One region of the Citrobacter sp. CFNIH10 genome, then DNA from elsewhere that is predicted to be linked to it. Evidence: predicted binding sites of a transcription regulator. Region 1 holds the regulator's gene; the other holds the start of a gene.

Region 1 (4,421 bases):
ACAGCGTAAATTGCGCGTGTGTTGGGAATTCCCGCCGCGCCATTCCCGGGGCGCAGCCTCTAACAGCAGCACGGAAGCTCCTGCCTCACGGGCGGTTAAGGCGGCACATAACGCGGCATTACCACCGCCAATCACCAGTACATCAACCATCGTCTACTCCATTACCATTTAACTATTTGTTAAATTTGTAATTGAAATGTATACGTGCTGATTGTATGGGCGCTATGACGAATAGCTAAAGAGGGGTTTAGGGAGCGTAAAGGGTTGCGCCCGGCCAATGACCGGTTTCAACGAGTTCACGCATGACTTTTGTGAGTATTACGCGGGCTGCAAGACCGGCAGGGGTGAGTTCATCGTCCGACAGACTGACCAGAAAATTGGGGCGGCTGAGGACAGGATTATGGACGCCGATCACTCTTAGCGCTTCCCTCTCAAGATGCGAAATGGCTGCACCGGGTTGCAGCGTGGCGCCGAGTCCGCTGCCAACGGCGCGCATCAGTAACGTCAGGCCGTCAATTTCCGTGGCAATATCGACCTTCAGTCCGTGTTCCTGACAGATGGCTTCCAGTCTGCCACGCAGGCCGTGTCCCTGGCTTGGCATGATCAGGGGAATATTCGCCAGTTGAGCAGGCGTTATGGTGTCATCCGGAATATCCGCCAGCAGCTCGTGTGTGCCAATCAGAAACAGGCGCTCCTCAAGAACCGGTCTGGCGCTCCAGCGCAGGATCTTCTCTTTTTGAAACACGACCGCCAGATCAATCTGGCGCGTGTTGATCATCCGTTCCAGATTACCCGACAGGCTTTCCACCACATGCAGGCGAACGTCGGCGTAATATTCCCGCATGGCATGAATAAACGGTATTCCCAGGATGGAGGCGGTGCTGGGGGCCATGCCGACGCTGACGTGTCCCGAAAGACGCGCCTCGCGAGCGGCCAGGATCGCATCATCGGCGTGGCGTAGCGCCAGTTGTGCCTGCGAGTAAAAGGCCAGACCGGCGTTAGTGGGCGTGACGCCGCGCGAGGTTCGCTGCAACAGGCGGATCGCGAGTTCGTTTTCCAGCCGCGTCATCTGCTGGCTCAGGGCGGACACGCCGATGTCGAGATCGAGCGCCGCGCTGCCCATACTGCCGGTTTCTACAATACGGACAAAGTAACGTAGCTGGCGAAGTTCCATTTCGATTCTCCGGACGAAGCAGGGTGATATATTTTACATTAAAGCAACATGCAGGCAGAAGAAAGCGCTGAGTAGGGAATGGCAGGCATAAAAAAAGCCAACCGGCAGGTTGGCTTTTCAGAATAATGCAGATTATTTCGCGTCATGCGCGTGTTCGTTTTCGCGGCAATCGCCTTCAGCGCAGTGGCCATAGAGGTAGAGGCTATGGTTCGTCAGACGAATGCCATGCTTCGACGCGATCTCACGCTGGCGCGCTTCAATAGACTCATCGCTAAATTCGATCACTTTGCCGCAATCAAGGCAAATCAGGTGATCGTGATGATGCTGCTGGGTCAGCTCGAAAACGGATTTGCCGCCTTCAAAATTGTGGCGGGTTACGATACCGGCGTCATCAAACTGGTTCAGCACGCGATACACGGTCGCCAGACCAATTTCTTCACCCATGTCGATCAGTCGTTTGTATAAATCTTCCGCACTGACGTGATGGTTATCCGGTCCCTGAAGAACTTCCAGAATCTTTAAACGTGGAAGCGTTACTTTCAGGCCAGCCTTCTTTAATGCGGTATTGTTGTCAGTCATGCGGAATCTGTCCTGTTGCTAAACGATTCACTTCATACAAGAAGTGACAGAAATTGCACTCGGGATAATGCGTTTCATTATAGGACTGCCGTGTCTAAATGAAAACTGCAAGCCTCTGGCAAATGTTAATAAATAGTCGGTATTGCCTGGAAATGAGAGCGCCACCTAAAAACTCCCGCACATTGTACAGGGATGGGCAAGAAAGTTACAAATTTGTAGCAATTATTTTGATTGGTTCTGTCTATTGATGCGGCGCAAACCTTGTCTGCGCCGCCGTACATCAGGCGTTGATGATCTCATCAAGGTGCAATTCTTCAGAGATCTGCTTCACCCATTTTTCCACGCGCTCGGCGGTCAGTTCCGGCTGACGGTCTTCGTCAATCGCCAGACCGACAAAATGGTCATCATCCGCCAGACCTTTGGAGGCTTCAAAATGATAGCCAGCGGTCGGCCAGTGACCCACGATGGTTGCACCGCGCGGCTCAATGATATCGCGGATTGTGCCTAACGCGTCGCAGAAGTATTCTGCATAATCTTCCTGATCGCCACAGCCGAACAGTGCGACCAGTTTGCCGTTAAAATCGATGTCTTCGAGGGTAGGGAAGAAGTCGTCCCAGTCACACTGCGCTTCACCGTAGTACCAGGTTGGGATGCCAAGCAGCAGAATGTCATAACTTTCGAGATCTTCCTTGCTGCTTTTTGCAATGTCATGCACATCGGCAACGTCTTTACCAAGCTGTTTTTGAATCATTTTTGCGATATTTTCGGTATTCCCGGTGTCGCTGCCGAAAAAGATGCCAGTGATTGCCATGAGTAAAGTAACCTCTTGAAACTTATTGAAATGGTGGTGGCGAATTGCCCACAGATAAGGGCAATCATAGCAGAACAGTCAGGTATGCGGAAATAGCAAACGCATACGAGTGCACTCCATGCTACACGAAAGTGGGAGAGAGGATAATTTCAGGCGAGATCCTGGCCGCGTAGCGTTGCCAGTTGGGCCATCAATATCTCTTCGATCAGTTCACTGCGGCTCATCTCTCGGGATTCCGCCAGCTCATTCAACGCGTCAACAGCTTCTGCGTTGAGTTTGAGTTCGACACGCTTAAGACCGCGAACTTTGTCGCGTTTGAGTTGATTACGCTTATTAATGCGCAGCTGTTCATCGCGTGAAAGCGGATTGGTTTTCGGTCGTCCCGGGCGACGCTCGTGCGCGAACAGATCTAGTGTCGTACGGTCCGTTTGTTCTTTGGCCATGATATTGGTGACTTCGGGGAAACAATCAGCCAGGCCTCTGCCCGGATGGATAGCGCGCCATCATACATCAGCGAATGAGGCGCGCCAACGTTCACACGCGTAATCGCGCACGGACGCTGAGTTTTTAATCAGTTAGCTGTTTCATTAAGATAACGACGGATGGCGCGCAACACCGCCTCCGGTTTTTCGGCATGCACCCAGTGACCGGCCCCGGCAATCACATGCGCACGTGCTTGCGGAAACTGTGCCAGTAAATCGTCGCGATACGCCTCGGTGACGTATGGGGAGTTGCCGCCGGGGATAAACAGCGCCGGATGATTCCAGGCGGGTATTGTCTCCCAGCCGACGATATGCGGATATTGTTCCCACAGTACCGGCACGTTGAAGCGCCACTCGCCGTCAACATACGATTTCAGCAAAAATTGAATCACGCCTTCTTCATTAAGATGTTCGCGCATGACCGCTGCCGCCTGCTGGCGAGTTTTTGCCGCTGATGCCGTCACCGCGTTGATAGCCGCGAAAATTTCGTCGTGGCGGCGGACATGGTAATCCACCGGGGCGATATCGATAGCCACTAAGCGATCGATGCGTTCCGGTGCCAGCGCGCTGAGCGCCATCACCGCTTTACCCCCCATAGAGTGGCCAATGAAGGTGGCTTTTTCGATGTGTTGCGCATCCAGCGTATCCAGTAGATCCTGCGCCATCGCCGGGTAGTTCATCACCGGGTCGCGAGGAGAGAGACCGTGGTTACGCATATCGACCTGGATGATGTCATGGTCGTTCACCAGGTCACGAGCAAGCACGCCCAGATTGTCCAGACTGCCAAATAAACCGTGAACCAGTACGATGGGAGAATTATTGTGCAGGTTTTGTGCGGATTGCGCTCGGATATTCAATTTCATGGCAAAGTTCTTTTTTTCGCTCTGTCGGGTTAGGGTATTATGTTGACCATTCTGCCACTGGGCTGCAACCACTTCGGTTTTCTCCGAGTTTTTTGTTCAGCCGGGTTTGACGCTATTCGCTGTTGGGATTTGCTCCTATACTCCCAACGATTTGTATTTCAGATCAGATAAGACACCGCACTGGATTAAGATGAAAACGATTGAAGTTGATGATGAACTCTACAGCTATATTGCCAGCCACACGAAGCATATCGGCGAGAGCGCATCCGAGATTTTACGGCGTATGTTGAAGTTTTCCGCCGCATCACAGCCCGTCACGCCAGTGACAAAAGAGGTTCGCGCTGCGCAACCGGTTGTTGCTGAGGCGAAACCCGTCAATCTTGTCAAAGATAAAGTGCGCGCTATGCGTGAACTGCTTCTGTCCGATGAATATGCGGAACAGAAGAAGGCCGTTAACCGCTTTATGCTGGTGCTGACTACACTCTATACACTGGATCAGCACGCGTTTGCTG
Region 2 (4,421 bases), 2.3 Mb from region 1:
GGTCAAACATGCAGGTCGCGCGCTGGTGGTATTTCGCCGGAAGTTGCGCCAGCCAGCCTTTTACCGTTCGCGTATTGCCCAGCCAGCGTCCCTGAATGTAACTGAGCCAACAGCCGAGGCTGGCCGCTGTCGTCAGGATCAGCAGGGTAGGAACAAAGCTCATGACGCCTTGCGCGACCAATGCGCCTGCTAAGAGCAGCAGACTATCGCCGGGCAAAAATGAGGCCGGTAACAGGCCATTCTCTAAAAACAGCGTGGCAAACATCACAAAGTAGACGACGCTAACAACATGTGGGTCCGCCAGCGCGGCAAAATCATGTTGCCAGAGCGCAGCGATAATATCTTGAATGACAGCCATGGACTTTCCTGTGGAACAGCGTTTACGCCTTAATAATCCTATTGTACTCCTGAACGGACCCGGATGACTTGATCCCGGGCGCAACAAATGCAGACAATTTCGTTCGACGTGTCTGCATAGATGTCCATTGGCGTCAATTTTACACGAGGCGGGAAAATCCGGCGGCTAAATCTGCAATCAGATCGTCAACATTCTCTAAACCAATGTGGAGACGAATCAGTGTGCCGCTGAAATCCACACCCCCTTCCGGGCGAATTTCTGCAATCTGTTCAGGCTGATTGGCCAGAATCAGCGACTCAAAACCGCCCCATGAATAGGCCATGCTGAAGAGGCTGAAGTGATCCAGATAAGCGGACAGCTCGTCATTATTGAGCTTTTTATTCAGCACAAACGAGAACAAGCCGCTGCTCCCCGTAAAGTCACGTTTCCAGAATTCGTGTCCTTTACTGCCTGGTAACGCCGGATGATTGACCCGCGCGACCTGCGGATGGGCTGCCAGCCATTCGGCAATTTTCAGACTGCTTTCATGATGCTGGCGCAGACGCACGCCCAGGGTGCGCATCCCGCGGCTGGTCATATAGGCCGTATCGGCATCGACCATTTGTCCCATCAAATAGGCATTCTCGCGCAGTTGATCCCAACAGCGGGCGTTCGAAACGGCGGTGCCGACCATGGCATCCGAGTGACCAATCAGGTACTTGGTCCCGGCCTGAATCGAAATATCAACGCCGAAGTCGAGGGCTTTAAACAATATGCCCGCCGCCCAGGTGTTATCGATCATAATGATGGCGTCCGGCACAACGCGTCTGACAGCGGCGACAATTGCCGGGACGTCGTGGACTTCCATGGTCACGGAACCCGGAGACTCGAGGAAAACGACTTTGGTGTTGGGCTGAAGATGCTTAACTATGTCAGCGCCAATCAGCGGATCGAACCAGCCAGTGGTCACACCCAGTTTGCCGAGGATTTTGGTGCAGAAATCCTGGCTCGGCTCATAGGCCGTATTGGTCATCAGCACGTGATCGCCCTGTTCGACAAAAGCCAGAATCGTATTGGCGACGGCCGCCGCGCCGCAGGGGAAGAGCGCACAGCCGGCGCCGCCTTCGAGTTCACACATCGCTTCCTGCAGCGAGAAATGGGTTAATGTGCCGCGGCGCCCGTAAAAAAGTTCGCCGTTGGCGCGGTTGCGGGTGGCGTGCTTTTTGGCTTCGACCGTTTCAAAAACCAGCGAAGAAGCGCGCTGAATCACACTATTCACTGAGCCCAGCGTGTATTTTTTACTGCGCCCTGCGCCGACCAGTCGGGTGTCCAGTTGTTTATCTGCCATGTTGGGTTTCCTGTTTTTATACGTCTGGACGTCTAAACTATCACGAATGGAAAAATGCGCATCCCCAGGAACGGGATAAAGCACAATATTTTATCAAAATCGCCTCCCGTGACGTTTTACTGCGTAAGCGCAAGGAAAAGAAACCAAAGGTGCGGCACTATGTAAATAGTAATGAGAACGACTATCAATTCGACGTCGTTTTGATATTATTACGCTCAGAATTTGTGATTTGCGTCCTGGAGATACAGAGTGGGTAATAATTTGATGCAGACGGATCTTTCCGTCTGGGGTATGTATCAGCACGCCGATATCGTGGTTAAGTGCGTGATGATTGGTCTGATTCTGGCGTCAGTGGTCACCTGGGCTATCTTCTTCAGTAAGAGCGTTGAGTTCTTCTCCCTGAAGCGTCGGCTTAAACGCGAACAGCAGCTGTTGGCGGACGCCCGCTCTCTGGATCAGGCAAGCGATATCGCAGCAAACTTTGGCGCCAAAAGCTTAAGCACCCAATTGCTCAATGAAGCGCAGAACGAACTGGAACTGTCTCAGGGCAGTGAAGACAACGAAGGCATTAAAGAGCGTACCGGTTTTCGTCTGGAGCGTCGCGTTGCGGCAGCGGGACGTCAGATGGGGCGCGGAAATGGCTACCTGGCGACCATCGGGGCGATTTCGCCATTTGTCGGTCTCTTCGGTACGGTCTGGGGTATCATGAACAGTTTCATCGGGATTGCACAAACGCAGACCACTAACCTCGCCGTCGTCGCCCCCGGTATTGCAGAAGCACTGCTGGCGACAGCCATCGGTCTGGTTGCGGCCATTCCTGCGGTGGTTATCTATAACATCTTTGCCCGTCAGATTGGCGGTCTTAAAGCGATGCTGGGCGATGTAGCGGCACAGGTGCTGTTACTGCAAAGCCGCGACCTGGATCTGGATGCAAGCGCATCTGCCCGTCCGGTGCGTACCGCGCAGAAATTACGTGTAGGGTAATGTTTCATGGCAATGCGTCTTAATGAAAATCTGGACGATAACGGTGAAATGCATGAAATCAACGTGACGCCGTTTATCGACGTTATGCTGGTACTGCTGATCATCTTTATGGTGGCTGCGCCGCTGGCGACAGTGGATGTGAAGGTCAATCTGCCCGCGTCCTCCAGTACGCCGCAACCGCGTCCGGAAAAACCGGTTTATCTGTCGGTCAAAGCGGACAACAGCATGTTCATTGGTAACGATCCGGTGACGGACGAGACCATGGTGGCAGAACTGAACGCGCTGACCGAAGGGAAGAAAGACACCACGATCTTCTTCCGTGCGGATAAAACCGTCGACTATGAAACCCTGATGAAGGTGATGGACACGTTGCATCAGGCTGGTTATCTGAAGATCGGTCTGGTCGGCGAAGAAGTCGCGAAAGCGAAATAATCGTTGTCGCCATGGGCACAATGAAAGAAAGGCCGGGTACGGCGTTATCGCTACCCGGCTTTTTTATTGCCCATCGCGCCGGGTTTGCACCTGACGTTCATTGAGCGCAACGGTAGTGATGGTAATCGTGCGGGTGTTTCCTTCGGCCAGTTTGCGCGTCAGTCGCAGCGTGGCGGTCTCACGAGCCAGCAAATGCTGCCAGGTGCTCTCCAGTCGCGCCATGATTTTGTCACCCAGCGCCGGGTTCTGTTTGATAATGGCGTTGATCGCCGCGCCATAAATCTCTTCCTTCACCTGAAGCGCGTATATTTCCCGCCGGTTTTGCCATTTCAGACGAACCAGCGCCGCAGGAATAGAAGTCACTTCTTGCGCCACGCTTTCGAGGACCGCATTTTTATTGGCGATGAGTGCGGCAAGATTCTGCTTTAAGATAAATTGATCGCTTTTATTCTCATCTAAAGCCAAATAGACATTGTTATCTTCAACATCTTTAATCATTGTTCGTCGTCCAGAGAATAGAAAAGGGGTGAGTCTTTCTCCCGGGTAATTAAGTTAAGCCAAATTTCGTTGCCGTTTTCATTTATATGCGTGGTCATTTCAGTGATTATTTTACTTAAGGTCTGGGCATCGATATCGCCTTCAGCCTGTAACGCATTAATAACCCGAGCGAAAGTCTCAATTTTCGCTACCCGCTCAAGACGTTCTTTAAAATGACGGTCACGTTCTTCGAGTAGGATATTTTTAGATTGCCCGGTGGCGGTTGTGCTAATTAAGATATCGGCCTCATAATCACTGAGGGTTGTTTTTCCCTGAGTAAAATTATCATTATTTTCTACTGTTTCTTCCGTCTGACCTGACGCTGACAGATGAAAACGCGGTGGGACAAGGTGCTCAGGCAGCATGTCACAATATCCTTTAATATCAAATGTATAGTTATTTTTATTTGGCAGGTCGCGTTGACAATAACATGGGGTAATTTTAGAATCAAAAAAAATGGAGTCATTCTATGAACAGTATTTTTTATTCTGTCATTACCTTGCTATTGTTGACCGGCGGCGTGCTTTTATTAATGCGCGAGTTTAATAAACCGCGCAACGCTGAAGAACTGCCCTCTGAGACTCAATCAATACCGCTGACTAAAGAAGAGGGGGAGGACCATTTCTCCGCGCTGATGAATGCTATTACACCGGTATGGTACTGGCGCGTCAATCACGAATATATTGATTTCCTTCACGCAACAATAAAACGCATGACGATGGCGCAATTGAATGACACGCCAGGACTGTTTGACGCCCAGCGACGCTGCAGCGATCTCAATTC

The links. Region 1 encodes Fur, which represses iron uptake genes when iron is present. Its sites were predicted from a motif close to ATAATAATGAGAACNACTATCAA; they were not measured.
Region 2: a site for Fur is predicted at 1,851-1,873, ahead of exbB (tol-pal system-associated acyl-CoA thioesterase). Genes of this name have one in related genera too.

The regions. Positions count from the first base shown of each region.
Region 1 covers NZ_CP026216.1:2,822,282-2,826,702, forward strand. The annotation lists gene tcuA (FAD-dependent tricarballylate dehydrogenase TcuA) at 1-150, opposite strand, end outside; gene tcuR (tricarballylate utilization LysR family transcriptional regulator TcuR) at 248-1,174, opposite strand; gene fur (ferric iron uptake transcriptional regulator) at 1,307-1,753, opposite strand; gene fldA (flavodoxin FldA) at 2,034-2,564, opposite strand; gene ybfE (LexA regulated protein) at 2,714-3,007, opposite strand; gene ybfF (esterase) at 3,136-3,909, opposite strand; gene seqA (replication initiation negative regulator SeqA) at 4,100-4,421, shown strand, end outside.
Region 2 covers NZ_CP026216.1:487,184-491,604, reverse strand. The annotation lists gene yghB (DedA family general envelope maintenance protein YghB) at 1-358, opposite strand, end outside; gene metC (cystathionine beta-lyase) at 498-1,685, opposite strand; gene exbB (tol-pal system-associated acyl-CoA thioesterase) at 1,935-2,669, shown strand; gene exbD (TonB system transport protein ExbD) at 2,676-3,101, shown strand; gene C2U53_RS05590 (hypothetical protein) at 3,165-3,596, opposite strand; gene C2U53_RS05585 (hypothetical protein) at 3,596-4,003, opposite strand; gene C2U53_RS05580 (ESA_00282 family adhesion-associated protein) at 4,108-4,421, shown strand, end outside.